3 regions of the Peteryoungia algae genome follow, and region 3 is predicted to be linked to each of the others. Evidence: riboswitches for the same ligand, from Rfam matches in the RefSeq annotation. Region 3 holds a riboswitch; each other region holds the start of a gene.
What was found. A riboswitch is a leader RNA that binds a small molecule or an ion and turns the genes downstream of it on or off. The one in region 3 is predicted to bind thiamine pyrophosphate.

Region 1 (10,240 bases), 520 kb from region 3:
TCGTGAGCCTGTCTGCCGCCTGACGCGCCAGTGCCGGCGCGAGCAGAAAGCCGTGGCGGTGCATGCCGGCGACTGCCATGCCTTCGGAGGTTTCGATGAGGCGGGGCACATTGTCCGGGAAAGCCGGGCGGATGCCGGTGCCGGTTTCGATGATCCGCGCCTCGGCGAAGGCCGGGTGAAGGGCATAGGCGGTGTTCAGAAGCTCCATCATCGAACGCGCGGTGATCGGCCCGTCATCCTCCGTCTCGATCATGGTCGCGCCCAGCATGAAGCGCCCGTTGCCGCGCGGCACGATGTAGAGAGGGTGGCGGGGATGTAGAAGGCGTACGGGACGGGAGAGGGTGATATCGGCCGTCTCCAGATAGAGCATCTCGCCGCGCACGCCGCGCAATCCTTCGATCTCGCCGATCGCCTGTGGTCCGCGGCAGTCGATGACCGTCGCGTAGTCTCCTGCATCACCTGCCTCTTCCCCGAAGCGGAAGGAGGCCCCCGCCCCCCGTGCCGCATCGTAGAGACCCCGCAATGCCTTGCGCGGATCGAGATGGGCCTCCTCGGCGAAGAAGAGGCCGGTGCCGAAGCGACCTGCCAGAGCGGGCTCAAGTTCTGCAATCTCCTTCTCGCCCACCCAGAGATGCCCCCGTGTACGGCTCGCAAAGCGCTTGAGGTCAGCATGATCGCGGGCATTGGCGAGAACAAGCGTGCCGCGTCGCTGTGCGAGACCGGGGACGGCTTCGTCCCACCAGTCGGCGGCGTAGAGGCCGAGAGTGAGCACGATCTCCTCTGCCGCCTCCCGCTCGCAATAGGGGGCGAGCATGCCACCCGCCCAATGGGAGGCGCCAAGCCCGATATCGGCCCGGCGTTCCACGACCTCGACGGAGACACCCCTGCGCGCCAGTGCCAGCGCCGTCGCTAGCCCCGCGACGCCGGCGCCTTTCACCAGAACGGTCATGACGGTTCCCCCGTCTCCAGCGCTGCCATCTCGTCCGCCGTCATGTAGAGATCGCCGCCGGAACGGTATTTTTCTGCCATGGCGGTCAGGCCCTCCTTCTGGGCCTCGGCGCGGATGTCATGCGAGATCCGCATGGAGCAGAATTTGGGGCCGCACATCGAGCAGAAATGCGCGACCTTGTGCGCCTCCTTCGGGAGGGTCTCGTCATGCATGGAGCGTGCCGTCTCCGGGTCGAGCGACAGGTTGAACTGGTCTTCCCAGCGGAATTCAAAGCGGGCGCGTGACAGGGCATCGTCGCGCAACTGCGCGGCGGGGTGCCCCTTGGCGAGATCGGCGGCGTGGGCGGCGATCTTGTAGGTGATGACGCCGGTCTTCACGTCGTCGCGGTCGGGCAGACCGAGATGCTCCTTCGGCGTGACGTAGCAGAGCATGGCCGTGCCGAACCACCCGATCATCGCCGCCCCGATCCCCGAGGTGATGTGATCGTAACCGGGCGCAATGTCCGTGGTGAGTGGTCCGAGCGTATAGAAGGGGGCCTCGCCGCAGGTCTTCAGCTGCTTGTCCATGTTCTCCTTGATCTTGTGCATGGGCACATGGCCGGGTCCCTCGATCATCACCTGGCAGTCTTTTGCCCAAGCGATCTGCGTCAGTTCACCCAACGTTTCGAGCTCGGCAAACTGGGCTGCATCATTGGCATCGGCAATCGAGCCGGGCCTCAACCCATCGCCCAGCGAGAAGGAGACATCGTAAGCGCGGCAGATGTCGCAGATTTCCTCGAAATGCTCGTAGAGGAAGCTCTCCTTGTGGTGATGCAGGCACCACTTGGCCATGATCGAACCACCGCGCGAGACGATGCCGGTGACGCGGTTGACGGTCAGCGGGATGTAATGCAGCCGCACCCCGGCATGGATGGTGAAATAGTCGACGCCCTGTTCGGCCTGCTCGATCAGCGTGTCGCGATAGACCTCCCAGGTCAGATCCTCCGCGATGCCGCCGACCTTTTCCAGCGCCTGGTAGAGCGGCACGGTGCCGATCGGCACGGGCGAATTGCGGATGATCCAGTCGCGGATGTTGTGAATGTTGCGTCCGGTCGAGAGATCCATGACCGTGTCGGCACCCCAGCGGATCGCCCAGACCATCTTCTCGACTTCCTCGGCCATCGAAGAGGTGACGGCGGAATTGCCGATATTGGCGTTGATCTTCACCAGGAAGTTCCGGCCAATGATCATTGGCTCGAGTTCGGGATGGTTGATGTTGGCGGGAATGATCGCCCGGCCCGAGGCAATTTCCTGGCGGACGAATTCCGGGGTCACGTGATCGGGGATCGCGGCGCCGAAGCTCTCGCCATCGCGCACAAGCGCTTCCTTTACGGCCTTGCGGCCGAGGTTTTCGCGGATCGCCACAAATTCCATCTCAGGTGTGATGATGCCCGCCCGGGCGTAGGCGAGTTGGGTCACGGCCTTGCCGTCCCGTGCGCGGAACGGGGGATGATTCACGGGAAACACCGGGGTCATCTTCTCGGCCGAGACGAAGCCGTTGTCTTCCGGCTTCAGCGCCCGGCCTTCATAGCGTTCGACATCGCCGCGCACCTCAGCCCAGGCCGTCCTGTGGCGGGGCAAACCCTGGTCTATGGTGATGGCTGCCTGCGGAATGGTGTAGGGGCCTGAGGAATCGTAAACGGTAACAGGTGGCTCGCCCGATGTCGGGTGCAGCGCGATCTGGCGCATGGGCACCCGGATGTCCGGATGCATCTCTCCGGGCAGAAAGATCTTTGTTGAGGCGGGAAGCGGCCCGGTGGTGACGTCGGGTCTGTCTAAATGCGGGGCAATGTTCATCGTGGAGCTCCAAGTGTTCAGGTTGGAGACCCAGTCATGTCAGCCGGAATGATGGAAAGACGCCACGGGATTCGGAGTGCCGAATCGTCGTTTAGCAGCGCTTGCACCGTCCCTACGCCAGTATGAACTGGATCAGGTTCAACGGGTCACCGCGCTGCCATTTCGGCGTAGCGATATCTCAGCCCCTTGTCGGGACACCCCTGGTGAATGCGAGAAGTGTGGTCAAAAGTGCGTCCCGTGTCAACGTGGGATGCGACGCTCAGGCGCTGGCGCGCGGAACCTCGAACTGCTGGCCCGGACGTAAACCCCTGAAACGGTCCGTGCCAATCCCGGCGGCCGTCATGGCGGCCGCAAGTGCCTTTGGCGGGTCGTCTATTCCCTCGTTAGTCAGCTGGAAGGTGCCGAAATGATGTCCGATGCCGAAGGTGGCGCCGCTCGAGCCGAAGCCTGCAATTGCTTCCTGCGGATTCTGGTGCTGCGCCTTCATGAACCAGCGTGGCTCGTAAGCGCCGATCGGCATGATGGCCAGCCGGATGTCGCCATGCTTCTCGCGGAGGTCGCGATAATGCTTGCCGTCGGCATAGCCAGTATCGCCAATGTGGTAGATCTTGCCGCCTGACGTTTCGATGACGAAGGCGGCCCATAGCGCCATGCGCCGGTCGCCCATACCACGGGCCGACCAGTGGTGGCATGGCTCGCAATGGATGGTTATGCCATTGCCCATATCCAACCGGTCGCCCCAGTCCGTCACGCTGGCATCGATCTGAGCAATGTCGTCGCGGATAATCCGGTCGTTGCCGAGCGGGGTCACGATCCTTGGCTTGTCGCGTTCGACGAGGCGCTTCAGCGTCGCGATGTCCAGATGGTCGTAGTGATTGTGCGTTACGATGACAATATCGATGGTCGGCAGATCGTCGAAGGCGACGCCCGGCGGATTGGCGCGTCTCGGCCCGGCGAAGGAGACGGGGCTAGCGCGCTCCGACCAGACGGGGTCCGTCAGGATGTTGAGGCCTGCCGTCTGGATCAGCAGCGTCGCATGGCCGACCATGGTCACCACGAGCCGTTCGCCATCCACGCGCTGCTCCGGCTTCGTCGTGACGAAGTCGGCAGCCATTACGGGCTTGGGCCATTCGATCTTGCCTCCGCCGAATTGCCAGCGCAGCAGATCTGTAAACCCGCGCGGTTCCTCTCCACCCGGATTGAAGAAGATCTTGCCGTCGAAATGATCCGAGACCGGGCCGCTGTAATAGCGGTTGCCCGCCTGCGCCTCACGCATGCCGAGGCCTCCTAATGTGGCGGCGACGAGCCCGAAGCCCGACCATTTGAGAAAGTTGCGTCTGTTCATGGCTCACTCATATGTGGTTTCGTCAATTCCACGACAAGATGCAGGCTGCAGATCGCCGAAGGGAGGCAAAGCCCCGGGAAATCGCTACTTGGCTTGACTTCGTGGTGGTTTTCCTGTTTATCCGCCGCAATCTGCGAAGAGACGAGAACTCTGAGCCGCCGACCGGGACCCGAAAAGGTATAAAGAGATCCCGGAGGTCAACACCCGACAGCGCGTTGCGCCCTCGGGTGGTTTTTGGCTTTGCGTCTTGTTTTCCGCGTGGAGAAGACCGAGGTTTGGGTTCCCCCGAACTATGCAAGGAAGAGCCGATGTTTGAAAACCTCCAGGACCGTCTTGGATCCATTCTGAATGGACTGACCGGCCGTGGCGCATTGTCCGAGGCGGATGTCTCGGCTGCTCTGCGCGAGGTTCGTCGTGCCCTTCTCGAGGCCGACGTTGCCCTCGAAGTGGTCCGATCATTCACGGAAAAGGTGCGTGAAAAGGCCGTCGGCGCGACCGTCTTGAAGTCGATCAAGCCCGGCCAGATGGTCGTCAAGATCGTCCATGACGAGCTTGTCGACATGCTCGGCACCGAAGGTGTTTCAATCGACCTCAATGCGGCTGCTCCCGTCGTCATCATGATGGTCGGTCTGCAGGGTTCGGGCAAGACGACCACCACGGGCAAGATTGCCAAGCGCCTGACGGATCGCGACAAGAAGAAGGTCCTGATGGCCTCGCTCGACACGCGTCGGCCAGCCGCCCAGGAACAGCTTCGCCAGCTCGGTGCGCAGACCGGTATTGATACACTGCCAGTTATCGCCGGCCAGTCGCCGACGGATATTGCCAGCCGCGCCGTTCAGGCCGCCAAGCTCGGTGGCCATGACATCGTCATTCTCGACACCGCCGGCCGCACGCATATCGACGAGCCGCTGATGATGGAGATGGCCGAGATCAAGGCCCGCTCCAAGCCCCATGAAATCCTTCTCGTCGCCGACTCTCTGACCGGACAGGACGCGGTCAATCTCGCGCGCAATTTCGACGAACGCGTGGGCATCACCGGCCTTGTTCTGACCCGCATGGACGGCGACGGGCGTGGTGGTGCAGCCCTTTCGATGCGGGCCGTCACCGGCAAGCCGATCAAGCTGATCGGTGTCGGCGAAAAGATGTCGGAACTCGAAGAGTTCCATCCGCGCCGCATTGCCGACCGCATCCTCGGCATGGGTGACATCGTTTCGCTGGTTGAAAAGGCCGCTGAGAACATCGATGCGGACAAAGCCCGCGCCATGGCCGAGAAGATGGCCAAGGGCAAGTTCGACCTCAATGACCTGGCCGAACAGATCAAGCAGATGCAGGCCATGGGCGGCATGGGTGGCATCATGGGCATGATGCCCGGCATGGCCGGCATGAAGGACAAGATTTCTGCGGCCGGCCTCGACGACAAGGTCTTCAAGCGCCAGCTCGCCATCATCTCATCGATGACCAAGGCCGAGCGTGCCAATCCCGACGTGCTGAAGCACTCTCGCAAGAAGCGCATCGCAGCGGGTTCCGGCACCGATGCCTCCGATATCAACAAGTTGCTCAAGATGCATCGCCAGATGGCTGACATGATGAAAGCCATGGGCGGCAAGAAGGGCGGCGGCATGATGAAGCAGATGATGGGCGGTCTCGCTTCCAAGATGGGGCTGGGCGGCGGCATGGGCATGCCTGACCTGTCGAGCATGGATCCGAAGCAGCTCGAGGCGCTTGCCAAGCAGGCGGAAGCCGCCGGCATGAAGCCGGGTGGCTTGCCGGGTCTCGGCGCCGGTGGTCTGCCGGGCCTTGGCGGACCGAAGCTTCCTGGCCTCGGTGGCGGCGGCTTTCCCGGCCTTCCCGGCCTGCCGAAGAAGAAGTGAGGAGCGCGCCCATGATCGATCGGTCCGTCAAGGAACAGCTCTCTGATTACCGCCAGTCGATCGACAATATCGATGCCGCGCTGGTGCACATGCTGGCTGAGCGGTTCCGCTGCACCAAGGCCGTCGGCGTGCTGAAGGCCACCCACGATTTGCCGCCGGCAGACCCGGCGCGTGAAGAATACCAGATCGAACGCCTGCGCCGCCTGGCACAGGATGCCAATCTGGATCCGGATTTCGCCGAGAAGTTCTTGAACTTCATCATCAAGGAAGTCATCCGGCATCATGAAGCCATTGCCGCCGAACATGGCGGTGCAACCGAAAAGACCGTCTGACGGCGGCCTCAACAAGAAAATCAGGCATGCCCCGGCAGCCTGGATCGAAAACCCAAGGAGTTAATCACATGTCCCTCAAGATTCGTCTCGCCCGCGGTGGTTCCAAGAAGCGCCCGTACTACCAGATCGTTGTCGCCGACGCCCGCGCACCGCGCGACGGCCGTTTCCTCGACCGCGTCGGTTCCTGGAACCCGATGCTCGGCAAGGACAATGAAAAGCGCGTCGAGCTGAACGTCGATGCGATCAAGGCATGGGTTGCCAAGGGCGCCCAGCCGACCGACCGCGTCCTGCGCTTCATGGCGGAAGCCGGTATTGCCGAGCGCGCTGTTCGCAGCAACCCGGACAAGGCAAAGCCGGGCAAGAAGGCCCAGGAACGCACTGCCGAGCGGGCTCAGAAGGCCGCTGACGCAGCCGCTGCTGCTGCCGAAGGTTCCGCAGAATAATCCGCATCCAGTCGATACCGGCGGGCGGTGGGTCATCCCACCGCCCGTTTTGCGTTTTCTTTCCGGTCGCTTCCGCCTAAAAGGAATGTCGAACCGATGCATCTGCAGGACCGTTCCGCCCCATGAGCAAGCTTGAAAACCCGATACTGATGGCCGTGATCGGCGCCGCCCAGGGGCTCCGGGGGGAAGTGCGGGTCAAGACATTCACCGAGGATCCGCTGGGCCTTGGTGACTATGGTTTCCTCCATGCGGCCGACGGGCGCAAATTCGAGATCCTCGAAATCCGCGATGGCAAAACCGTCGCCATCGTGCGCTTCCGTGGGGTCAATGATCGCAACGCTGCAGAGGCCCTGAACGGGACAGAGCTTTTCGTTGATCGCGATGCCCTGCCGGACGATGATCTGGAGGACGACGAGTTCTATTATACGGATCTCGAGGGGCTCGAAGTCTATGACGCCGAGAACAATCATTACGGCGCCGTGACGGCTGTCTATGATTTTGGTGCTGGCGACCTCCTGGAGCTGAAAGGGCCTGGCAAGAGGCCCGTGCTCATTCCGTTTTCCGAAGCGGCCGTCCTGGAAATCGATCTCGAGGGCGGACGGCTGCTCGTTGACCCGATTGCAGCCGGACTCAAGGATGACGGCGAAGAAAAGCCTTATGGCAATGCCGGCGGCAAGCCGCGTCCCAACAACGGACGTTGAGTGGCCATGCCCTTCAAGGCCTCCATTCTGACGCTTTACCCGGACATGTTTCCGGGCCATCTTGGCCTGGCGCTGGCGGGGCGCGCACTTGAACGGGGCGACTGGCAGATCGAGGCGGTGCAGATCCGGGATTTCGCCGAGGACAAGCATCGCAGCGTCGACGATACGCCGTCTGGCGGCGGGGCAGGAATGGTGCTCCGTCCCGATGTGCTCGCCCGGGCCATTGATTCCATAGCCGACGATGGAAGGCCGCGGCTGTTGATGAGCCCGCGTGGCCGACCGCTGACCCAGGACCGGGTCCGTGCGCTGGCCGCAGGCGAAGGCGTGGTCATCGTTTGCGGTCGCTTCGAAGGTGTCGATCAGCGGGTGATTGATGCGCGCCAGCTCGAAGAGGTTTCCATCGGTGACTATATCTTGTCCGGCGGCGAGCCGGCAGCACTGACGCTGCTGGATGCCGTGGTGCGGATCTTGCCGGGGGTTATGGGCAACCAGCTCTCCGGCGTGCATGAAAGCTTCGAAGGCGGGCTGCTCGAACATCCGCAATATACCCGCCCGCAGATTTTCGAGGGCCGGGAAATTCCTGAGGTCCTCACCTCCGGCAATCATGCCGTGATCGAGAAATGGCGGCATGATCAGGCTGTCGCCCTGACCTGCGAGCGACGCCCCGATCTGTTGCCGGCTCAGCCAGTGAAGAAGTAATAGGCGGCGAGCCCGAGCCCGGCGGCAACCACCAGCCAGCGCAGCAGATTTTGCGGCACTTTCCTGGCCATGGCGACACCCGCATAACCACCGGCGGCCACGGCCGGAATCATGATCGCCGCATGAAGCCAGGAGAGCGCGCCGGCGCTGGCGAAAACGACGATCGCGACGGCAGCGATCACGATCGACAGAAAATTCTTCAACGCGTTCAGTCGATGATAATCGCCGCCGCTCGCCAGGCCCAGAGATGCGAGCATCATGATGCCCATGCCGGCGCCGAAGAAGCCACCGTAGAAGGATGTAATTCCCTGCAAGGCGAGCCCGAGCGGGCTTGCCGGATGGCTCTCGCCCTTTGTCTTCGGTCGCAGTTTGGGGCCGGCGGCGAATATGGCGGTGGCACCGAGCAGCAGCCAGGGCACCATGGAGCGAAAGGCCGGATTGGACAGCGAGATGAGGAAGAGAGAGCCGCCGATGGCACCCACCGCCGAGACAAGGCCAAGCACGATCGCGCTGCGCTTCATCTCGCTCAATTCCTTGCGATAGGCGAGCGTTGAGGTGACATAGCCCGGGAACTGGGTGACGGAGGAGGTTGCATTGGCACTGATCGGGGGCAGGCCAGCAAGCGTCAGGGCCCCGAAGGTCAAGAAGGTGCCGCCGCCGGCGATCGCGTTCACCGCTCCCGAGAGAAAGCCGGATGCGAAGAGCAGTACAATCATGGCGACGGTCATCCGATGCTCCTCCTGATAGATCGAGGCGAAGTCTTAAGTGCAGATATCCGACGCAGCAAGGCGTCCAGGGGCCTCATCAGGCGCAAATTTTGTCACTCATGGGGTGACAAGCCAGCCATCTTGGTGTAATGGCCCCCTCGGAAATGGGCGTTACGCCCGTCTGCCAAAACAAAGAACTGCGCAATCGCTCCGACCCATCAGGGTCAATATCCTGCGGCATGGACCTAGGGATCCTTGTTGAGCGCTCTGGCTGTTTCAGAAGAAACCGAGGTTAGACATGAACATCATTCAGCAGCTGGAAGCCGAACAGGCCGCCAAGATCGAAGCCAAGCGCAAGCTCCCGGAATTTTCGCCCGGCGACACGGTCCGCGTGAACGTGACCGTCAAGGAAGGCAACCGTACCCGCGTGCAGGCCTATGAAGGCGTTTGCATCGCTCGTTCGGGCGCCGGCATCAACGAGAGCTTCACCGTCCGCAAGATCTCCTACGGCGAAGGCGTCGAGCGCGTATTCCCGATCTACTCGCCGCTCGTCGAAGGCGTCGAAATCGTTCGCCGCGGTAAGGTCCGTCGCGCCAAGCTCTACTACCTGCGCGATCGTCGCGGCAAGTCGGCTCGTATCGTCGAGAACACCGGCACCCGCGCTCGCAAGCTGAACGACGCCGAGCGCGCCGCCGTTGCCGAGGAAAAGGCACGTCTGGAAGCCGAGAAGGTCGCAGCAGCACAGGCACTGGCCGCCGAAAAGGCTGCAGCTGAAGCCGCTGAAAAGGCTGCCGCCGCTGAAGCCGCTGCCGCTGCAGAAGCTTCTGCCGAATAAGCAGTCGCTAAAGACATCGATGAAAGGCTCCGGTTTCGGAGCCTTTTTTCGTTGGTGGAGCCTCGATCCAGCCGGTTGGTCCGGCGATCAGAGGCTGACGCTGATTGCGCCGCCGGCCACGATCAGGCAGGCGAGCAGCCTTCGAACCGTCAGCGGCTCGCCCAGGAGGAATGCTCCGATCAGCACGGCGAAGACGACGCTCGTCTCGCGCACCGCGGTGACAAGCCCTGCAGGAGCATAGGCGTAGGCCACTACCACCAGCCCATAGGCCAGCATGGCGACCACTCCGCCGGCGGCAGCCTTCCAGGTGAGCGGAGACCTCAAGTCGATCACCAAGCCCTTCCGTGTCACAGTGAAGGCAATCGTGATCATGATGCCAAAGAGGAAAAGCACCCATATCGCGTAGGCAACGGGTTGTTCGACGAGTTTGACCCCACGCGAGTCGACCGTCGAATAACAGGCGATGATCAAGCCCGTTGTCAGCGCGAAGAGAATGGAGGAGGTGGCGGCACGGGTCCTGCCG
Region 2 (10,240 bases), 560 kb from region 3:
CGCCGAAACCGACATTGATCCCAGCCGCAGCAAGGCCTCCGCCCGGGCAATGGCTCCTGCAAACACCCCGAAGAAGGAAAACACATCATGGCTAAAGGCCAACAGCGTTCGAACCGCGAAGTAAGGAAGCCGAAGCAGGACAAGTCCAAGCCGTCCGCGGCCCCGGTTTCGACCTTCACGACCCAGATCAAGAATGCAGAGTCAGCCGCCCCCAAGAAGCGCTGAGAAGACAAGACCCGGACCCCTCGCAGAGGTCTGTCCGGGCGACTCTCTCCCGCCAGTGCGGGCGCCTTCCCCTCAGCATTGACCTTTCCCTTTTGGGCAGAGATGCGCTATGGGCTGGCCATGACTTTGACCTCTTTCACCCTATTGCTCGGCGGCAGCCTGGCCGTCACGGATCGCCTGCGGGCGCTGACCACGGGAAGCCGCGTGATCGCGGCCGATGGCGGCATGCGCCATGCGACGAAACTCGGTGTGACACCCGAGCTATGGGTCGGCGATTTTGACAGCAGCGACACCACTCTGATCGAGCGCTTTCCTGACGTCGAACGGCGAACCTACCCCGCCGCCAAGGCCGTCACAGACGGTGAAATCGCAGTCGCCGAAGCAATCGCACGCGGCGCCACCCGGCTGATTTTCGCCGGCGCTCTCGGAGGCGAGCGGTCCGACCATGCACTGCAGCACTACCTGAACGCGCTCGGCCTGGTCGAAGACGGCTACGAGGTCGTGCTCACCTCAGGCGAGGAAGAGGCCTATCCCTTTGTCGAACAGAGCGAACTCGCGCTCGAATTGCCCAAGGGTGCGCTTTTCTCCGTGCTCGGCTTCACCATGCTCGAAGGCCTGACAATCCGAAACGCACGCTATCCGCTCCAGGATTTCCGGCTGCCCTTCGGCTCGTCGCGCACGATTTCCAACATCGCTGAGGGCCCGATCTCGGTCTCCCTTTCCCGTGGCCGGGCCATGCTGCTCGCCCGCCCTTACGATCTTTCCGGAGCCTGAAACCTTGGCGCCTCCCATTCTCAAACTCGATGACATCCAGCTTTCTTTCGGTGGTACGCCGCTGCTCGCCGGCGCGGGCCTTCAGGTCGAACCGGGAGACCGGATCTGCCTCGTCGGCCGCAACGGCTCCGGCAAATCGACACTCATGAAGATCGCCGCCGGAATTGTCGAAGCGCAGTCCGGCGAGGTTTTCCGCCATCCGTCCTCGACGATCCGCTATCTGGAGCAGGCACCGGATTTCGACGGCTATTCCAGCGTTCAGGCCTATGCCGAGGCGGGGCTCGGACCAGGCGATGATCCCTATCGTGTCACCTATCTGCTCGAACACCTCGGCCTCACCGGCCAGGAAGACCCACAGCAACTCTCAGGCGGCGAGGCACGCCGCGCAGCACTCGCCCGGGTCCTGGCGCCGGAGCCGGACATCCTGATGCTCGACGAGCCGACCAACCATCTCGATCTGCCGACGATCGAATGGCTGGAAGGGGAACTGTCGAAGAGCCGCAGCGCACTTGTTCTCATCTCCCACGACCGACGCTTCCTGGAAAAGATCTCGACCGCCACCGTCTGGCTTGATCGTGGCCTGTCACGCCGGCTGAACCGCGGCTTTGCTCATTTCGAGGAGTGGCGCGACCAGGTCCTCGAAGAGGAAGAGATCGAGCAGCACAAGCTCGGCCGCCAGATCGAGCGGGAGGAGCACTGGCTGCGTTATGGCGTTACCGCGCGTCGCAAGCGCAACATGCGCCGCCTCGGCAACCTGCAGACGTTGAGGGCCAATTACCGCGGCCACAAGGGACCGCAGGGAACGATTCAGGCGTCCGCCACAGAAGGCAAGGAAAGCGGCAAGCTCGTCATCGAGGCCGACAAGATCACCAAGACCTATGGTGACCGTGCCATCGTCGCACCGTTTTCGATCCGCGTGCATCGCGGCGACTGCATCGGTCTGATCGGACCCAATGGTGCAGGCAAGACGACACTGCTCAAGATGCTGACGGGCCAGCTGGCACCAGATGAAGGTGTCGTGAAACTCGGCACCAATCTCGAGATCGCCGTGCTCGACCAGAAGCGTGAGGACCTCAATCCGGAAGACACACTCTCCCACTATCTGACCGACGGCCGCGGGGAGAATCTGCTGGTCAATGGCGAACAGAAGCACGTCACCGGCTACATGAAGGACTTCCTCTTCCAGCCGGAACAGGCTCGCACCCCGATCCGCAACCTGTCAGGCGGCGAACGTGCGCGCCTGATGCTGGCGCGCATCATGGCCAAGCCTTCGAACCTGCTCATTCTCGATGAACCCACCAACGATCTCGACATCGAGACACTCGATCTGCTGCAGGAAATCGTCGCTGGCTATTCCGGCACCGTCATCCTTGTCAGCCATGACCGCGACTTCCTCGATCGCACGGTCACCTCGACGATTGCGCCAGCAAATCCGGATGCGCCCGATGGCCGCTGGATCGAATATGCCGGTGGCTATTCCGATATGCTCGCCCAGCGCAAGGGCGTCGAGGACGAGCGCAAGCGGGTGGAAAAGGCCGAGAAAGCAAAGGCGCAGGAAGCATCGGGCGGCAAGCCCGCAGACTCAGGCTCGAAGGGTAAGGGCAAGCTCTCCTTCAAACAGAAATTTGCGCTCGAAAACCTACCCAGGGAAATGGAAAAGGCGGAGAAAGAAATCGCCGCACGCGAAGGCAAGATGGCTGATCCCAACCTCTTCACTAAGGATCCGGCAAGCTTCAACAAGCTCGCCGCCGAAATGGAAAAGCTGCGCGCCGACATCACCCGCATGGAAGAGGAATGGCTGGAACTCGAAATGCTGCGTGAGGAACTGGAGGGCTGAAGGCCTTAGTTCCTCGCCATCATCCGAAGCTTGGCGTCTTCCAACATCAAGGCCGCTGCGACTGAATGTTCGCACCTTGCGCTCAAAGTCCCAGCGCGCTATCTCAAGTCTGCTCTAACGGGGTGCCTTCCGGTTTTCGTAGCCGGAATGCTGAGAGGCTTCATGCCAACCCGCGGAACCTGATCCGGTTAAGACCGGCGGAGGGATTAGACGCGACGATTTCAGGCGCCCTATCCCGACAGCAATGATGATTGAGGAGGAGGGCGCTATGCGACCCAGGACTGTTTCCATGCTTATCGGCGGCCTTTCGACCGCCATTCTCGGCTTCGTTTTGCCGGCCGCAGCTGCCGAGAAGACGCTCACCGTCTACACCTATGAGAGCTTCGTCTCCGAATGGGGCCCCGGCCCCAAGGTTAAGGAAGCCTTCGAGAAGACCTGTGACTGCACGGTCACTTTTGTCGGCGTTGCCGATGGCGTTGCGCTCCTCACCCGGCTCAAGCTGGAAGGTGAGACATCCAAGGCCGATGTCGTGCTCGGGCTCGATACCAACCTCGTCGAGGAAGCCAAGCAGACCGGCCTGTTTGAACAACACAGCGTCGATGCCGCCGCAGTGAAGGTGCCTGGCGGCTTCAGCGACGATGTCTTCCTGCCGTATGACTACGGCCATTTCGCCGTGATCTACGACACGGAGGCGATCAAGACGCCGCCAAAGAGCCTGAAGGAACTGGTTGAGGGCGATCCGTCGCAGAAGATCGTCATTCAGGATCCGCGCACCTCGACGCCGGGCCTCGGCCTGCTGCTCTGGGTGAAGTCGGTCTATGGCGACAAGGCGCCGGAAGCCTGGGCAAAGCTCAAGGACCGCGTGCTCACCGTCACGCCCGGCTGGTCGGAAGCCTATGGCTTGTTCACCAAGGGTGAAGCGCCGATGGTGCTCTCCTACACCACCTCGCCGGCTTATCACATGGTCGCCGAAGAAACCGACCGCTACCAGGCGGCGGAATTCTCCGAGGGCCATTACATCCAGATCGAAGTCGCCGGCCTCCTAAAAAATGCGCCGGAGAAGGAACTGGCCCGCCAGTTTCTCGCCTTCATGCTTGAGCCCGGATTTCAGGACACGATCCCGACCAACAACTGGATGATGCCGGTCGCGTCCACGTCGGAACCTCTGCCGGAAGCCTTTGGCAAGCTGGTCCAGCCGAAGACGACCTTCCTGATGGCTCCCCCCGAAGTCGCGGCCAACAGACAGGCCTGGATCGACGAATGGCTCAAAGCGATGACGCTGAAATAGTATCGTATGATCCGCCCGATCCACCAGTCACGACGACAGAGGCTGCCCGCGCTTGCGGGTGGCCTTTTCGTTCTGCTGGTCGTGACGGCTTTCGTCGGCATCGCGCTGACGGCCCTCCTCGCGGGACGATTGTCGGGCGGTCTTCTCTCCGCCTTCGCTGATCCCGTCATCCGCTCGGTTCTTTCTTTTACGCTCTGGCAGGCCTTTCTCTCCACGCTTCTTTCCGTGGGCTTGGCCCTGCCGGTCGCCAGTGCACTCGCCAGACAGCCGGCTTTTCCGGGTCGCATCTGGCTGATCCGGCTGATGGCCGTGCCGATGGGATTGCCAGTCCTGATCGGCGCGCTCGGGCTGATTGGCATCTTCGGCAGAAGCGGCATCGTCAACAATACGCTGACAGGACTTGGCCTCGACCAGCCAATCTCGATCTACGGGCTGACCGGCATCCTCGTCGCCCATGTCTTCTTCAACCTGCCGCTGGCAACCCGCCTGATGCTGTCAGCCCTTGAGCGGGTGCCGGCGGAATACTGGCGCATGTCGGCAAGCCTCGGATTTTCGCCGTTTTCCACCTTCCGCTTCATCGAGTGGCCGGTTCTGGCCCGTGTGATCCCCGGAGCAGCAGGTCTGATCTTCATGCTCTGTGTAACGAGTTTCACGTTGGTGCTGATCTTCGGTGGTGGCCCTGCGGCAACGACCATTGAAGTTGCCATCTACCAGGCGCTGCGCTTCGACTTCAACCCGGAGCGCGCCGTGTCGCTGGCGCTCCTGCAGATCACGGTGACAGGCCTGATCCTCGCTGGCCTGAGCTTCCTGCCGGCAGCACCTGATACCGGTGTTACCAGCGGTCGACACTTCCCACGATTCGACGGACGGCGTCCGCTTGTCCGCCTCGCCGACGGGCTGCTCCTGTTGTTTGCCACGCTTTTCCTCATCCTGCCGCTCGGCCAGGTGGTCGTCTCCGGCCTGCAGGCTGATCTCGGTCGACTTCTCTCCCAGGCGGCCTTTCAACAGGCATCCTTCACCAGTCTGGGTGTGGCTTTCTCTGCGGGGCTGCTTGCCACTCTGCTTGCCTATGGTGTGATCGCAGCTCGCGCCGACATCGCGACGGCTCGCGCACAAAATGCCGGCAACCGCATCTTCTCGCTTGCGCTCGCCGCGGTCTCCTCGCTGGTCTTGCTCGTCCCCACCAGCGTCCTCGCCACAGGCTGGTTCCTGGCTTTGAGACCTCGGGGCGAGGTCGCGACCTTCGCACCCTTCATCGTCACAGGCATAAACGCCCTGATGGCACTGCCCTTTGCGGTGCGCGTGCTGGAACCCACCTATCGAGAGCACCGGGCTCGCACCGGACACTTGGCCGAAAGCCTCGGCCTCTCCGTCACCCAGCGCCTGCGCCGCGTCGATTGGCCGGTCCTGAAACGGCCGTTCTTGACGGCACTCGCCTTCGCCATGACGCTGTCGCTCGGTGACCTCGGGGCAGTCGCTCTCTTCGGCTCTGAAAACATCTTGACCCTACCCGCCCTTATCTATGCCCGGATGGGCAGCTATCGCAGCACCGATGCCGATGGGCTCGCCCTTATTCTTGGTGCAATTTGTCTGGTGCTGGCGCTGATCGGAGCGCCGGGAACGCGTATCGCCCCCAACAACCCTCGGGAGAGAACCGATGCGTGATGAAGCCTCGACCGGCATCCGCCTCGACGACGTCCACCTGACGCTTGGGAACCGCGCCTTCCATTTCGACTGCGGTTTCGAGCGCGGACGGATCACAGCCGTCGTCGGTCCCTCGGGCTCAGGCAAGTCGACTTTGCTGAACCTCGTCTCGGGCTTTGAGCGGCCGGCCAGCGGCCGTATCGAGATCGCCGGACGTGATGTGACAGATCTGGCACCAGCGGAGCGCCCTGTTTCTCTGGTCTTCCAGGACAACAACCTGTTTTCCCATCTCGACCTCTTCACAAACATCGGGCTCGGCATCCATCCGGCAATGCGCCTGACACCTGCCGATCGCAGGGCGATCTCCGATGCTCTGACGCGCGTCGGACTCCCGGGATATGAACGTCGTCTGCCGGGCTCGCTCTCGGGTGGCGAGCGGCAACGCGTGGCCTTTGCCCGCGCGCTGGTGCGCCACCGCCCGGTTCTGCTGCTCGATGAGCCATTTGCAGCCCTTGATCCAGGCCTGCGTGCCGCTATGGTCGAACTGCTCGTAGACCTCCATGCCGAAACCCGCGCCACGGTCCTGATCGTCACCCACGACCCACGCGATGTGGAGCGGCTGGCAGACGATGTCATCTTCATCGATGATGGACATGTGCTCGTGAAGACCGACAAGACGACCTTCTTCCAGAGCCACGACATTGCTGCCGTGCAGAACTTCCTCGGCGAGCATGCCTTTACACGCCAATCGCCTTAATTTGGTCGTCCACGCCTGCCATGCGCGTCAGGAATAGTTGTTCCTTCGGCAAGACCATTGGTCATTTCCTCTGGCGTGACTATCTTCTGGAGCATGCGGTGTTTTCGCACTATGTGAAGGACTGCCGGATCGGTGCGAGGCGATGGCGGCAGAGGGCAATTGATGCTGCACCCGGCGGTCGGCCAATTCGGCAATCGTCCGGGCTCAGGTGAAGGGGCAGGATGCAGTTTTTGAGCCGGAACAGCGCGATGGCTGCCGAAGTGAATCGGCAGAGACGGCCATTCAGGCTCGCGTCGAGCGTAGCCGTGCTGGTTTCTGTGGGGCTGGTCCTGTCGTCCTGCCAGTCTCTGTTCGAGCAGGCCTATGAGCCGTCTGTCGCACCATCCAGCAATCCGCAGATCGTCGACGAAGTCCAGAAGGGCGACCCGCGCGCCCAGATGGGAGCCCGCGAGCATCCCCGCATCGTCGCTTCCTATGGCGGCGAATATTCCGACTCCAAGACCGAACGTCTCGTCGCCCGCATCGCGGGCGCGCTGACAGCCGTCTCGGAAAACCCGAATCAGTCCTATCGCATCACCATCCTCAACTCGCCCGCGATCAACGCCTTCGCGCTGCCGGGCGGTTATCTCTATGTCACGCGCGGTCTTCTGGCGCTCGCCAATGACGCGTCTGAAGTCGCAGCCGTGCTCAGCCACGAGATGGCGCATGTGACCGCAAACCACGGTATCGAACGCCAGCGCCGCGAAGAGGCAGAGGTCATTGCGAGCCGCGTCGTGGCCGAAGTGCTCTCCAGCGATCTTGCCGGCAAGCAGGCATTGGCCCGCGGCAAGCTGCGGCTTGCCGCCTTCTCGCGCCAGCAGGAACTGCAGGCAGACGTCATCGGCGTTCGCACGCTTGGCGAAGCCGGATATGATCCTTATGCCGCCGCCCGCTTCCTCGATTCCATGGCGCGCTACAGCCAGTTCACCTCGGTCGATCCGGATGCTGACCAGAGCCTGGACTTCCTGTCGAGCCATCCGAACGCTCCACAGCGTGTCGAGCTCGCCAAGCGTCACGCCCGCGTCTTCGGCCCTGAAGGCACGCATGGCGAGACAGGCCGCGACTATTACCTCAACGGCATCGACGGCCTGCTCTACGGCGACAGCCCGCAGGAGGGTTTCGTGCGTGGCCAGACCTTCCTGCACGGCCAGCTCGGCATCCGCTTCGATGTTCCGGTCGGTTTTCAGATCGACAACAAGGTCGAAGCCGTCCTTGCCACCGGTCCCGGCGATGTCGCGATCCGGTTCGACGGCGTGGCGGACAGTCAGAAGATCAGTCTGCCGAACTACATCTCGAGCGGCTGGGTCACCGGTTTGCTGCCGGACACCATACAGACGATCACCGTCAACGGGCTTGAAGCCGCAACGGCCCGCGCGTCCGCCGATCGCTGGGACTTCGACATAACCGTCATCCGCATCGGTCCCCAGATTTTCCGCTTCCTGACTGCCGTGCCGAAGGGCAGTCCGGCGCTGGAAACGACAGCTGCCCAGCTGCGAGCATCCTTCCGGCGCATCACGTCTCAGGAGGCGGCTTCGCTGAAGCCGCTGCGCGTCCGTGTTGTAACAGTCGGTGCCAATGACAATATCGGCACCTTGTCCGCCCGGATGATGGGCACCGACCGCAAGCTAGAGCTCTTCCGGATGATCAACGCTCTGGGTGCAACCTCGACAGTCAAGCCAGGCGCGCGCGTGAAGATCATTTCCGAGTAGTGCGCCGAGCCGGCACGCTGGATTGATCTATCCATCTCGACATTGACATGATGCATGTCATTATGACATGAACAATGTCATGAACAAGCAGGAACAGCTTTACCGTCTGATTTGGTTGTCGCGGCCGCTCATGCAGGCAGCAGAGGCGCGTGTCGAACAGGCGCTTGATGGCACCGGCTTGACAGTCCGGATGCGGGCGGTCCTTGAGATACTTCACGTCCATGGCGATGCCACTGTTCCTGAGATTGCGCTCAAGCTCGAAATCCAGCGACAGTACGTCCAGGTTATGGTCAATGAGACGCTGGCGGAAGGCCTTACCGTTGGCGAACCTAATCCGCGGCACAGAAGGTCCACGAAAATCGCCTTGACCCCCAAGGGTAAAAGGCTGATCGAAGAGGTGATCACACGTGAAAACCACATCGTGCAGCGCATGGCGACAGGAATCCGCGCAGAGGACATCGCCACCGCGCTCAACGTCGTCACCAAGATGATTGCGGAGTTGAAAGCTGACGCAGAGGATCAATCGGCATGATGCCAGGCTATCTCTTGCTCCTGCCCGCCCTCGCACTGCTCGTTTGGCTCGCTGATGGGATTAGAAGGATCGGCGCGGTCAGTCATGGCACGCCTATTGGCAAACGTCCTGGAACGGCCTTGCTGCTGATCGATCTCCAGGCCGTGTTCTGGGATGAGGGCCACTACGACGAAGCGGCAAAAGCAGCCGCTCAATCGGCCATCCTGAACGCCGTGAGCGCCGCCAAGGCTGCAGATTCACCGGTGATTGCCGTGAGGCAAGAGTGGTCCATTCCCTCGACGAAGGTCATCGCCAAGCTGACAATGCAGGGCAAGGCGGTCGAGGGTACGCCCGGAACACAGATTGCAGCGCCGTTCGAAGGACTTGCAGACCACGTTTTGATCAAGAGAGTCCAGGATGCGTTCGAAACGGGCGAGCTCGATCGACTTCTCGAACGGCTTGATGTGGGAACGCTTCGAATTGCAGGGCTGGATTTGAGCTATTGCGTAGCCAGGACTGCGCTCGCGGCACTTCGGCGCGGATATCATGTCGAGTTGATCACCCGCGCAAGCCTGTGCGAAAACCAGACCGCGGCTGATCGCACCCGCGACATGCTTTCCTCAAAGGGCGTACATCTGCGATAATCCGGCCACGGGCAATTCCGGAACATCCTTACACAACACGGAAAGGCCGGTGTCTCCACCGGCCCCTCTTTCGTGGAGTTTCTTGATTTAGCTCACATCGCCAGTTCAAGACGCGCCGAGCTTGGCGCCTTGTCGGTGAGCGCCACTTTCAGCTTCTCCAGCGCCCGCGTCTCGATCTGGCGGACCCGCTCCTTGGAAATGCCGAGTTCGGCGCCAAGTTCTTCGAGCGTTGCACCATCCTCCGTCAAACGTCGGGCCTTGATGATGCGGCTTTCCCTCTCGTTGAGGCGATTCATGGCCTCCCTCAACCAGCCATTCCAGCGTTCACCATCGATGATCGACGTAACCTGCTCGTCCGGTAGCGCTTCCTTGCTTTCCAGCATCTCGAGCTGCTCCGTACCTTCGCCGTTCTTGCCGGCGACGGGAGTCTGAAGCGAGGCATCATTGCCGGATAGGCGCGCATCCATGGACTGGACATCGGAGAGGCTGACACCGAGTGCGGATGCGATTTCCTGATGAATTGCCTGATCGGAAAGGCGATTGTCGCCCTGGGCGAGCTTGGCACGCAAGCGGCGCAGATTGAAGAACAGCGCCTTCTGGCTGGAGCTTGTCCCGCCGCGGACGATGGACCAGTTGCGCAGGATGTAATCCTGCATCGAAGCCCGGATCCACCATCCGGCATAGGTAGAGAACCGCACCTCTCGACCCGGGTCGAAACGCGCAGCAGCCTCGAGAAGCCCGATATACCCTTCCTGGATCAGATCGTTCAGAGGCAATCCAAATCCGCGGAACTTGGACGCCATGGCGATGAC
Region 3 (10,240 bases):
GCGTGCTCGTCGGTGGAGTAGCGTACCGCATAGAGCGTCTCGCCGTCGGAAAAAGCCGCCGTCAGGCGAATCCTGGCCTCGCCGGTCAAATGCAGGCTGATCTGCTCGACAAAGCCGACGGCCTCGCTCATGGCGGCGATCGGGCGCTCCCGCAGACCAAACTGCAGGGCGAGCAGGAAGAGGAGTTCGCTGTCGGTGGTGCCGACACGGGCGTGGAAATGTTCGTCGTCCAGCATGCCTTCCATGGGGCGGCGGATGCGGTCGAAATTGTCGATCTGGCCATTGTGCATGAAGGACCAGTTTCCATGCACGAAGGGATGGCAATTGTCGCGACGCGTCGCGCCATGGGTCGCGGCGCGCACATGGGCGAGAAAGAGCGGCGAACGGATCTGGCGGGCAAGGCTCTTCAGATTGCAGTCGGACCAGGCGGGGAGAACATCGCGGAACCGGCCGGGCTCGGGGCGATCACCATACCAGGCGATGCCGAAACCATCGGCATTGGTCGCAGTTTTCGCGCGTGTTGCGCAATGGGATTGCTCGATCAGGGAATGAGCGGGCGAGGTGACGAGCTCCTCCAGGAAGATCGGAACTCCGCGATAGGCTGCCCAGCGACACATATGTCCTTACATCTCCCAATCCGCCAAACCACCGACGACTTTCACCCAGTCTTGGCTCGAATGGCTAACGATTTGCAAACGTCACTGCCTTCATGACAGATATTTATCCGGGCCGGCAATGGCTTTTCGCAGTGCAACACGAGCAAAAGTGAACACTGCGTTGCCTTTGGCGCTCCTCCGCAGCCTCCTCCGATCGTCTATACTGGCTGCAACCGAAGCCTTTCGTTCCGAGGAGATCCCCGATGTCCATACGTCCCGTCAAACATGAGAGCCGCGCCACGCCGACCATGGAAGGCGCCGGCGTCAAGCTGCACCGCGTCTTCGGCTTCGGCGATCCTGACATGACCGATCCGTTCCTGATGATGGACGACTTCCGCAACGACACGCCGAGCGATTATGTCCGCGGCTTTCCGTGGCATCCGCATCGCGGCATCGAGACGATCACCTATGTGCTTGCCGGAACTGTCGAGCATGGCGACAGCCTGGGCAATCAAGGTATGCTGGGCGCCGGGGACCTGCAGTGGATGACGGCCGGTAGCGGGATCCTGCATCAGGAAATGCCAAAGGGCGATTTCGCCGGCCGCATGCACGGTTTCCAGCTCTGGGCCAACCTGCCCTCGTCGCTGAAGATGACGAAGCCGCGCTATCAGGACATCAAGTCGGCCGACATTCCGGTCGTCGTGGACGATGACGGGACTTCGGTCCGTGTCATCTCCGGCGAATTCTGGGGCAAGAACGGCCCGGTCGACGGGATTGCCGCCGAACCGGTCTATCTCGACATTTCGGTGCCGCCGGGCAAGCGCAAGTCCTTCCCGGTCGATACCTATCGCTCGGCATTTGCCTATATCTTCGCCGGCTCCGGGTCGTTCCGCGATGCGTCGACGCCCTTCGGCGTCAAGGTCGAGAAGGAGTATCTGGGCGAAGAGCTGAATATCCGCGACCTCTCCGGAAACCGCACGCTCGTCGTCTTCGACACCGGCGACGAGATTACCGTGCAGGCGGGCGAGCAGGGTATCCGCTTCCTTCTCGTGACCGGCAAGCCGATCAAGGAGCCCGTCGCCTGGCACGGGCCGATCGTGATGAACACCCGCGAAGAGCTGATGCAGGCGATGAAGGAGCTGCAGAACGGAACCTTTATCAAGGCCGAGCATTAAACCCGGCAGTCAAGTTCACCTTGCCCGGCGGCACTCCACCGCCGGGCCTTCTTTTTTTGTAGATCCCGTCTCCCAGCCATCAACTCTGCCCAGTGACCTCCCACAGGGCGTGGAAATGGTGGACCGGGCCATGCCCCGAACCGACGGACAGTTGACCCGAAGTCCGGACCGCGTCTCCGAGCCAGGCCTTGGCGAGCCTCACAGCCTCCGGTGTTTCGAGGCCCTTCGCCAGTTCGGCGGCCAGGGCGCTCGACAGGGAACAGCCCGTGCCATGGGTGTTGCGCGTAGGGATGCGATCGGCCTCAAACCACGTCACGGCTCCCCCGACCACCAACACGTCGGGGCTTTCCTGGCCCGGCAGATGGCCACCCTTGACGAGGACGGCCTCCGGGCCAAGGCCCGTCAGCCTGATGGCCTGGGACTCCACGATCCGCCGGTCGCAGGCTTCGGGGTCGCCGAGCAGAGCCGCGGCCTCCGGCAGGTTGGGCGTGAGCAGTGTGGCCAGCGGCAGGAGCTCGTTCGTCAGCGCGTCGATCGCCTCCGGGTCGAGCAGAGCGGCCCCTCCCTTGGCGATCATGACGGGATCAAGCACGATGGGGATGCCGCGATGAGGCCTCAGCATATCGGCGACCGCGCGCGCGATGCCGGAGTTGGCAATCATGCCGATCTTCACCGCATCGACGCGAATATCGGCAAAGACCATGCGGATCTGCTCTGCCACGAAGCCGGGATCGAGCGGCATGACGGCCGAGACCCCTCTCGTATTCTGCGCGGTCAGCGCGGTAATGACGGCCATGCCGTAACAACCGCGCGCGGAGAAGGCCTTGAGGTCCGCCTGGATGCCGGCACCCCCGGAGGGGTCGGAGCCGGCAATGGTGAGCACGTTGCGGATGGGGGACGATGGCATCTCGGCTTCTCCTTTGCGGGTGGAGAAGCGACGGGCAGACGCAGAGAGCCCGCGGCACCCGAGCGACTCCCTCCGCCAGCATGATCTGGTTCAGGTTCAAAGGGTCCTTCTCAGCCCGGCTTTCGCCGGACGCCCCTGTCTCTCGAGGTCGAGACTAGGCGAGAGTGGTGTCTCTGTCACTCATCTCTTGCCGATTTAAGTGTTTGTAGGCTTGGCCCGGAGCAGCTAGGGAGCCTCATCGCGCATTGGACCAGAGGAGCCACGCCTTGCATCATTCCCCCGACAGGCTTTTCGACCGCTCCTATGACGCTTTTCTCTTCGACATGGACGGGACGCTGCTCAACTCCATCGCCGCTGCCGAACGGGTCTGGAGCCGCTGGGCGCTGAGGCATGGTCTCGATCTCGAGACCTTCCTGCCCTTCATGCACGGCAAGCGTGGAATCGACACGATCAGCGCGCTGAACCTGCCCGGCATCGACGTCGTGCAGGAAGCTCTGGAGATCGAGCGCGGCGAAATCGAGGATCTCGACGGCGTTGTTCCCATTTCGGGTGCCATCGCCTTTCTGAAAAGCCTGCCTGCGGAGCGCTGGGCAATCGTGACCTCGGCGCCTTCCGCCCTTGCGCGTGCCCGCATCGGTGCTGCCGGCCTGCCACAACCGCTGCAAATCGTGACGGCCGAGGATGTGAAGATCGGCAAACCCGATCCGGCCGGCTACCGCCTCGGCGCGCAGAAGCTTGGCGTCGATCCGTCCCGCTGCCTGGTCTTCGAGGATGTGCTGGCTGGCGTCAGGGCCGGAGAAGCGGCAGGGGCCGATGTCGCCGTCGTCACGGCCACCCACGCCCAGCCGCTCGAGACATCACATCCGACCATCGAAAGCTATGAACGCCTGCGGATCGACTTCCAGCCATCGTCAGGGCTGCGGATCGCTCCGGCAATTTGACCGACCGAGAAGCAGGTGGCGAGCCAGCGCCGCCACCCCCGAGATCGATCACGCCGCCTTGACGGCGTGATACTCCTTGATGGCAACCATCTTGATCGCCGGGTAGCGTTCGGACTCGTAACGAAGCGAGAACTGGTCTTGCGCCATGAAGACCGGGTCGCCATCGAGATCGCGGCAGATGTCGCCACGGCGCTGGGTCATGAACTTTTCAAGATCGTCCTTCTGTTCGGCCGAAATCCAGCGGCAGACGGAGAAGCGCGACATTTCGAAGGAGACCGGCAGGCCGTATTCGCCCTGAAGGCGCTCCTTCAGCACGTCGAGCTGCAGCGCGCCGACGACGCCGACGATGGCGGGCGAGCCGTCTTCCGGCGAGAAGAGCTGCACGACACCCTCTTCCGCCATCTGCTGCAGGGCTTCCTTCAGCTTCTTCGCCTTCATCGCATCTTCCAGACGGACACGGCGCAGGATTTCTGGCGAGAAGTTCGGCACGCCCTGGAACACGAGGTTTTCGCCTTCGGTCAGGGTATCACCGATGCGCAGCGTGCCGTGGTTCGGGATGCCGACGACATCACCGGCGTAAGCCGTGTCGGCGAGCTGACGCTGCGACGCGAAGAAGAACTGCGGTGCCGTCAGGCCCATCTGCTTGCCGGTGCGGGCAAGGCGCGCCTTCATGCCGCGCTCAAGCTTGCCGGAGCAGATGCGGGCAAAGGCGATGCGGTCCCGGTGATTGGGATCCATATTGGCCTGGATCTTGAAGACGAAGGCCGTCATCTTGTCTTCGGCCGCGTGCACCGTTCTGACATCGGCGACCTGGTCGCGCGGCGGGGGCGCAAAGGCGCCCAGCGCGTTGATCAGGTCGCGCACGCCGAAATTCCGCAAGGCGGAGCCGAAGAAAACCGGCGTCATGTGACCTTCGAGGAAGGCTTTGTGATCAAAAGGCCGGCAGGCTTCCTGCGCCAGTTCCAGCTCATCGACGAAGGTGGCACGCTCGTTTTCCGGCAGGTTTTCGGCGACGTTCTTCGGGCTGTTGACCGCGAGCGCCTCGACCTGCTTGTCGGAGCCGCGGAAGGTGTTGTCGACCAGATTGTAGGAGCCACAGAAGCTTTTCGAACGACCGACAGGCCAGGTGATCGGGGCCGTGTCGAGCGCCAGCTTCTCTTCCACCTCGTCGAGGATCTCGAAGATGTCGCGGCTTTCGCGGTCCATCTTGTTGACGAAGGTGATGATCGGGATGTCGCGCATGCGGCAGACCTCGAACAGCTTCAAGGTTCGCGGCTCAATACCCTTGGCGGCATCAATGACCATGACGGCCGCATCGACGGCGGTCAGCGTGCGATAGGTGTCGTCGGCGAAGTCTTCGTGACCCGGTGTGTCGAGGATGTTGAAGACATTGCCGTCATATTCGAAAGTCATGACAGAGGTGACGACCGAGATGCCGCGCTCGCGCTCGATCTTCATCCAGTCCGACCGGGTCTGGATGCGATCCTTCTTGGCCTTCACTTCACCGGCGAGCTGAATGGCGCCGCCGAACAGCAGCAGCTTTTCGGTGAGTGTCGTCTTACCCGCATCCGGGTGCGCGATAATAGCAAAGGTGCGGCGGCGGGAGACCGCCTCGGCGAGCGTTTCGGCCATGATCGTGGAGTTCCTTCTGGTCGGGCGGTTATCTAGCGTTTCACCGGCCAATATGCAATTGAGCGCGACAAACAAAGGAATCCTGCCCATGTCCGCCATCCGCTCCAACGTCCCAGGTCCCCTGCTCACGCTCAAGCGCCTGCCGCATGGCGAGGGGCTGGAGCTTCCCGCCTACGAGACGGCGGGGGCTGCCGGCATGGATCTGCGCGCGGCCGTTGATGACGGGAAACCACTCACGCTCGCGCCGGGCGCGAGGGCGCTGGTTCCAACAGGCTGGATCATGGAAATCCCGCACGGTTTCGAGGCGCAGATCCGGCCGCGCTCGGGGCTCGCCCTCAAGAACGGCGTGACCTGCCTCAACACGCCAGGCACCATCGACAGCGACTATCGCGGCGAGGTGAAGGTGCTCTTGATCAATCTCGGTGAGGCCGATTTCGTCATCTCCCGCGGCATGCGGGTCGCGCAGATGGTGATCGCACCGGTGACGCAGGTCAGGCTGACCGAGGTAACCGAGACATCGGAGACTGTGCGAGGTGCTGGCGGGTTCGGTTCGACGGGGGTGTGAGGTCGGCGTTTACCGCTGCGCTTCCGCCACCATGCGGATGGCGAGCGCCGCAAGCACGGTGCCCATCAACCAGCGCTGCACGACCATCCAGAGCGGCCGGCCCGCGAGGAAAAGCGCAATGGTGCCAGCGGTCAAAGCGATCAAACCATTGACCGAGACGCTGATGACGATCTGTGTGAAGCCGAGGCTCAGCGACTGAAGAAGCACGCTGCCCCGCGCTGGATCGACAAATTGCGGCAGCAGCGACACATAGAGGATCGCGACTTTCGGATTGAGCAGGCTTGTGACGAAGCCCATCAGAAAGAGCTTGCGCGGGCGGTCGACGGGCAGATCGCGGACCTGAAAGGGTGAGCGTCCGCCGGGGCGCAGGGCCTGCCAGGCCAGCCAGGCGAGATAAAGTGCGCCGCAGAGCTTCAGCACTTCGTAGGCCAGCGGTACGGCCAGCAGCAGCACGGTGATGCCGAGCGCGGTCAAAACCATATAGACCACGAAGCCGAGGGCGACGCCACCGAGCGAGACAAGGCCCGCCATGGGACCCTGGCAAATCGATCGTGACACCAGATAGATCATGTTGGGTCCAGGTGTCAGGACCATGCCGAGGCAGATCAGGCTGAAGGCGAGGAATGCAGGCAGGCTTGGCACAACGACGTCTCCACGCAAGTGTGCACCCTCCTTGATACAACCGATCCCGGATCGCAATCGCGATCGTGTCACCGTTGCAAGTCTTTGCCGCCAGGATTAGGAATGGGGCGAGGAGGAGCCCCCATGACCCTGACGACCATCATTGCCTATTGCGGCGCCCTCTTCATTGCGGCTGCCATTCCGGGCCCGGGCATGACGGCAATCGTGGCGCGTGCGCTGGGCTCCGGCTTCCGGCCGACCTTCTTCATGGGGCTCGGGCTGATTCTCGGCGATCTCGTCTATCTGACCGCCGTCATCCTTGGGCTTTCGGTGCTGGCCAAGACCTTTGCCACGCCCTTCCTGATCCTGAAATTCCTCGGGGCGGCCTATCTCGTCTATGTCGCCTGGAAGCTCTGGACGGCCGGGCTCCTGCCGCAGGACATCAAGGCCCAAACGGCCATGCGCCCGGCGCTTTCGTTCCTCTCCGGCCTGCTGGTCACGCTCGGCAATCCGAAGACCATGCTGTTTTACGTGGCTCTCGTGCCGACACTCATTCCGCTGGAGGCAATCGGGTCTGCGGACTACGTTCTGCTCGTCGGACTGACCTTCATCGTCCTGATGGCGGTGCTGCTGCCCTATATCCTTCTTGCCGCCCAGGCGCGGGGCCTGCTCAAAAGGCCGGAGGCACTCAAGCTCCTCAACCGCGGCGCGGCGGGGGTCCTTGCGGGTACGGCAGCCTATATTGCGGCGCGTGCGGCCTGAAGCCGGTCCAGGCGTTCCAAGCCTTGCGGAGGCGGAGCAGATTATTCCAACCAGGCGTCCCTCGGCGACATGCCTGTGCTGGCGCGGCCTTCGAGGGAAGCATAAGCTGGGTTCAACAAGATCATCAGGGAGAAACACATGACTGAGCAGAAAAAACCCGGTCGCGGACGCGTCTATGGCTCGATCACCGAAACGATCGGCGACACCCCCATCGTCAGGCTCGACAAGCTGGCCAGGGAAAAGGGCGTGAAGGCGCATCTGCTGGCCAAGCTCGAGTTTTTCAATCCAATCGCCTCGGTCAAGGACCGTATCGGTGTGGCAATGATCGAAAGCCTGGAAGCACAGGGCAAGATCGTGGCCGGCAAGACGGTTCTCATCGAGCCGACTTCGGGCAATACCGGCATTGCTCTTGCCTTCGCGGCAGCCGCCAAGGGTTATCGCCTGATCTTGACCATGCCCGAGACCATGTCGATCGAGCGCCGCAAGATGCTGGCGCTTCTCGGGGCGGAACTCGTGCTGACAGAAGGTGCCAAGGGCATGAAGGGCGCGATCGCGAAGGCCCAGGAACTGGCTGATGCGACGCCTGACGCCGTAATCCCGCAGCAGTTCGAAAACCCGGCCAATCCGGAGATCCACCGCAAGACCACCGCCGAGGAAATCTGGAACGATACCGAAGGCACGATCGACTTCCTGGTGTCCGGCATCGGTACAGGCGGCACGATCACCGGCACGGGGCAGGTGCTGAAGAGCCGCAAGCCAGGGGTCAAGATCATCGCGGTGGAGCCTGCCGACAGCCCGGTTCTTTCCGGCGGCAATCCCGGCCCCCACAAGATCCAAGGCATCGGCGCCGGGTTTGCGCCTGCTATCCTCGACAGGGAAGTCTATGACGAAGTCATCACCGTCACCAATGACGAAGCCTTTGAAAATGCCCGCCTCGTCGCCCGGCTCGAAGGCGTTCCGGTCGGCATTTCCTCCGGCGCTGCGTTGACTGCCGCGATCCAGCTCGGCCAGCGGGAGGAGAATGCCGGCAAGACAATCGTCGTGATCATCCCGTCCTTCGCCGAACGTTATCTTTCGACCGCCCTCTTCGCCGGTCTCGGCGAGTGAACCATCCGCGGAAGCGCCGGCTCGGGACCGGCGCTTCCGCAAGCATTGCGGCGGGTCACATCCCCGGCTAGTTTGCCTCCGACAATCTGACTGCATCCCCAGGGGGCCCATGCGCGCACTTCTTCATCGCCTCCCTGCCTTCGCCTCGGTGCAGGAGCGACATTCCCCCAGCGGCCTCGTCGCCACCTATGTGGCGAGCCTCATCGTCTTCGTTATCGCCCTTGCCATCAGGGCATGGTTCGATCCCGTCCTGCCCGCCGGATTTCCCTTCCTGACATTCTTCCCGGCCGTCATCATTTGCGGCTTCGTCTTCGGGCTGAGGCAAGGCCTGATGGTGGCGGCACTATCCGGCATTTCGGCCTGGTATTTCTTCATCAGCCCCGGACGGTTCGATTTTTCCATGGGGACGCTTCTCGCCATGGGGCTCTACCTGTTTGTGGTGGCGACCGACCTGACACTGATCTATCTCGTCACGAGGGCCTATCGCCAGGAGATGACCACGCGCGAGGAGATCCAGCGGCTTGCCGAACAGCAGGAGGTGATGGCGCAGGAGCTGGACCATCGGCTCAAGAACATCTTCGCCACCATCAACGCGATCATTAGCCTCTCGCTCAAGAACGCCTCCAGCGCCGACGAGCTCGCCGCGCGGCTGCGCGACCGGCTGACCGCGCTTGGCCGGTCCAACCTTTTGTTGCGAGGCTTGCGCGAAGGCGAAGACGCATCGCTGCAAAGCGTCGTCTTCCAGGCGCTCGAACCCTTCGCCATTGTCGGCACGCCGCGCTTTTCCGCCAGCGGACCGCGCGTCCCGATCGGCGGCCAGACCGTTGTCGTGCTCAGTCTCATCCTGCACGAACTCGGAACGAATGCCGCGAAATATGGGGCACTCAGCGTGCAGGGCGGCCACGTCGCCCTCGACTGGTCGGTCGAGACACATGCAGAACCGGCCGAGCAACTGGTGATCACCTGGCGCGAGAGCGGCGGACCGGTCCCCTCCCCACCCCTGGCCGGCGGCGGCGGCTTCGGCTCGACGCTGATGAAACGCGTCATTGCCGGCGTGCGCGGACAGACCGAAATCACCTATCCGGAAACGGGTGCGGTGATCCGGATGATGCTGCCGGTCGACATGTTGCGCCCGACAGAAGGGCCGCCCGCCGAGCATTGAGGCTCTATCGCCGTCCTGCCCGGCCTCCACATCAGGCTGCCGTTGCAAGCCTCTCGGACGCGATGCGGTAGGAGATCGCTTCGGCCAGGTGAATGCGCCCCAGGATTTCAGCGCCGTCGAGGTCGGCAAGCGTCCGGGCGACCTTCAGCACTCTGTGGTATCCACGCGCCGAGAAGCGGAACTTGTCGGCCGCATCACGCAAGAGCTGGAGGCCCGAGGCATCCGGTTCGGCCAGCGTTTCGATCAAGGCCGTCGAGCAGCGGGCATTGGTGCTGACTGCGAGACCAAGCCTTTCGAAACGATCCCGCTGCCGGGCGCGGGCCGCAGCGACGCGCCTGGCCACCTCTACGCTGCTTTCGGCCGTCCGCGGCCGGATCAAATCGCTGGCAGAGACCGCGGGAACGTCGATGCGGATATCGATGCGGTCCATCAATGGTCCGGAAATGCGGCCCTGATATTCTGTCTGACAGCGGATCCCGCGGGCGCAGACATGACCGGGCTCCCCCGCCATGCCGCAGCGGCAGGGATTCATCGCGGCGACCAGCTGGAAATCGGAGGGATAGGAGACGCGGTGGTTGGCGCGGGCGATGATGCATGCGCCATTCTCGAGCGGCTGGCGCAAGGCATCGAGCACCGGCGGCGCAAATTCCGGCAGTTCGTCGAGGAACAGGATGCCGTGATGGGCGAGCGAGGCTTCACCGGGCTTTGCCCGCAGGCCGCCTCCGACAAGGGCTGCCATGGTGGCCGAGTGATGCGGCGTGCGGAACGGCCG

Region 1: linked by a shared signal. The riboswitch ahead of thiC (phosphomethylpyrimidine synthase ThiC) and the one ahead of thiD (bifunctional hydroxymethylpyrimidine kinase/phosphomethylpyrimidine kinase) in region 3 are both predicted to bind thiamine pyrophosphate.
Region 2: linked by a shared signal. The riboswitch ahead of thiB (thiamine ABC transporter substrate binding subunit) and the one ahead of thiD (bifunctional hydroxymethylpyrimidine kinase/phosphomethylpyrimidine kinase) in region 3 are both predicted to bind thiamine pyrophosphate.

The regions. Positions count from the first base shown of each region.
Region 1 covers NZ_CP128477.1:3,104,429-3,114,668, reverse strand. Annotated here, with positions in the region: gene thiO (glycine oxidase ThiO) at 1-949, opposite strand, end outside; gene thiC (phosphomethylpyrimidine synthase ThiC) at 946-2,784, opposite strand; TPP riboswitch at 2,876-2,996, opposite strand; gene QTL56_RS14785 (MBL fold metallo-hydrolase) at 3,044-4,129, opposite strand; gene ffh (signal recognition particle protein) at 4,438-6,000, shown strand; gene QTL56_RS14775 (chorismate mutase) at 6,012-6,332, shown strand; gene rpsP (30S ribosomal protein S16) at 6,401-6,775, shown strand; gene rimM (ribosome maturation factor RimM) at 6,898-7,476, shown strand; gene trmD (tRNA (guanosine(37)-N1)-methyltransferase TrmD) at 7,483-8,175, shown strand; gene QTL56_RS14755 (sulfite exporter TauE/SafE family protein) at 8,157-8,903, opposite strand; gene rplS (50S ribosomal protein L19) at 9,181-9,717, shown strand; gene QTL56_RS14745 (EamA family transporter) at 9,805-10,240, opposite strand, start outside.
Region 2 covers NZ_CP128477.1:3,065,955-3,076,194, forward strand. Annotated here, with positions in the region: gene QTL56_RS14545 (cold-shock protein) at 1-124, shown strand, start outside; gene QTL56_RS14550 (thiamine diphosphokinase) at 346-999, shown strand; gene QTL56_RS14555 (ABC-F family ATP-binding cassette domain-containing protein) at 1,004-2,836, shown strand; TPP riboswitch at 2,945-3,059, shown strand; gene thiB (thiamine ABC transporter substrate binding subunit) at 3,126-4,124, shown strand; gene thiP (thiamine/thiamine pyrophosphate ABC transporter permease) at 4,131-5,789, shown strand; gene QTL56_RS14570 (thiamine ABC transporter ATP-binding protein) at 5,782-6,525, shown strand; gene QTL56_RS14575 (M48 family metalloprotease) at 6,747-8,273, shown strand; gene QTL56_RS14580 (MarR family winged helix-turn-helix transcriptional regulator) at 8,353-8,805, shown strand; gene QTL56_RS14585 (cysteine hydrolase family protein) at 8,802-9,428, shown strand; gene QTL56_RS14590 (RNA polymerase factor sigma-32) at 9,521-10,240, opposite strand, start outside.
Region 3 covers NZ_CP128477.1:3,625,293-3,635,532, reverse strand. Annotated here, with positions in the region: gene QTL56_RS17225 (class II glutamine amidotransferase) at 1-617, opposite strand, end outside; gene QTL56_RS17220 (pirin family protein) at 860-1,771, shown strand; gene thiD (bifunctional hydroxymethylpyrimidine kinase/phosphomethylpyrimidine kinase) at 1,851-2,678, opposite strand; TPP riboswitch at 2,729-2,825, opposite strand; gene QTL56_RS17210 (HAD-IA family hydrolase) at 3,002-3,619, shown strand; gene QTL56_RS17205 (peptide chain release factor 3) at 3,668-5,251, opposite strand; gene dut (dUTP diphosphatase) at 5,340-5,816, shown strand; gene QTL56_RS17195 (LysE family translocator) at 5,826-6,410, opposite strand; gene QTL56_RS17190 (LysE family translocator) at 6,582-7,199, shown strand; gene cysK (cysteine synthase A) at 7,338-8,306, shown strand; gene QTL56_RS17180 (HWE histidine kinase domain-containing protein) at 8,416-9,468, shown strand; gene QTL56_RS17175 (YifB family Mg chelatase-like AAA ATPase) at 9,500-10,240, opposite strand, start outside.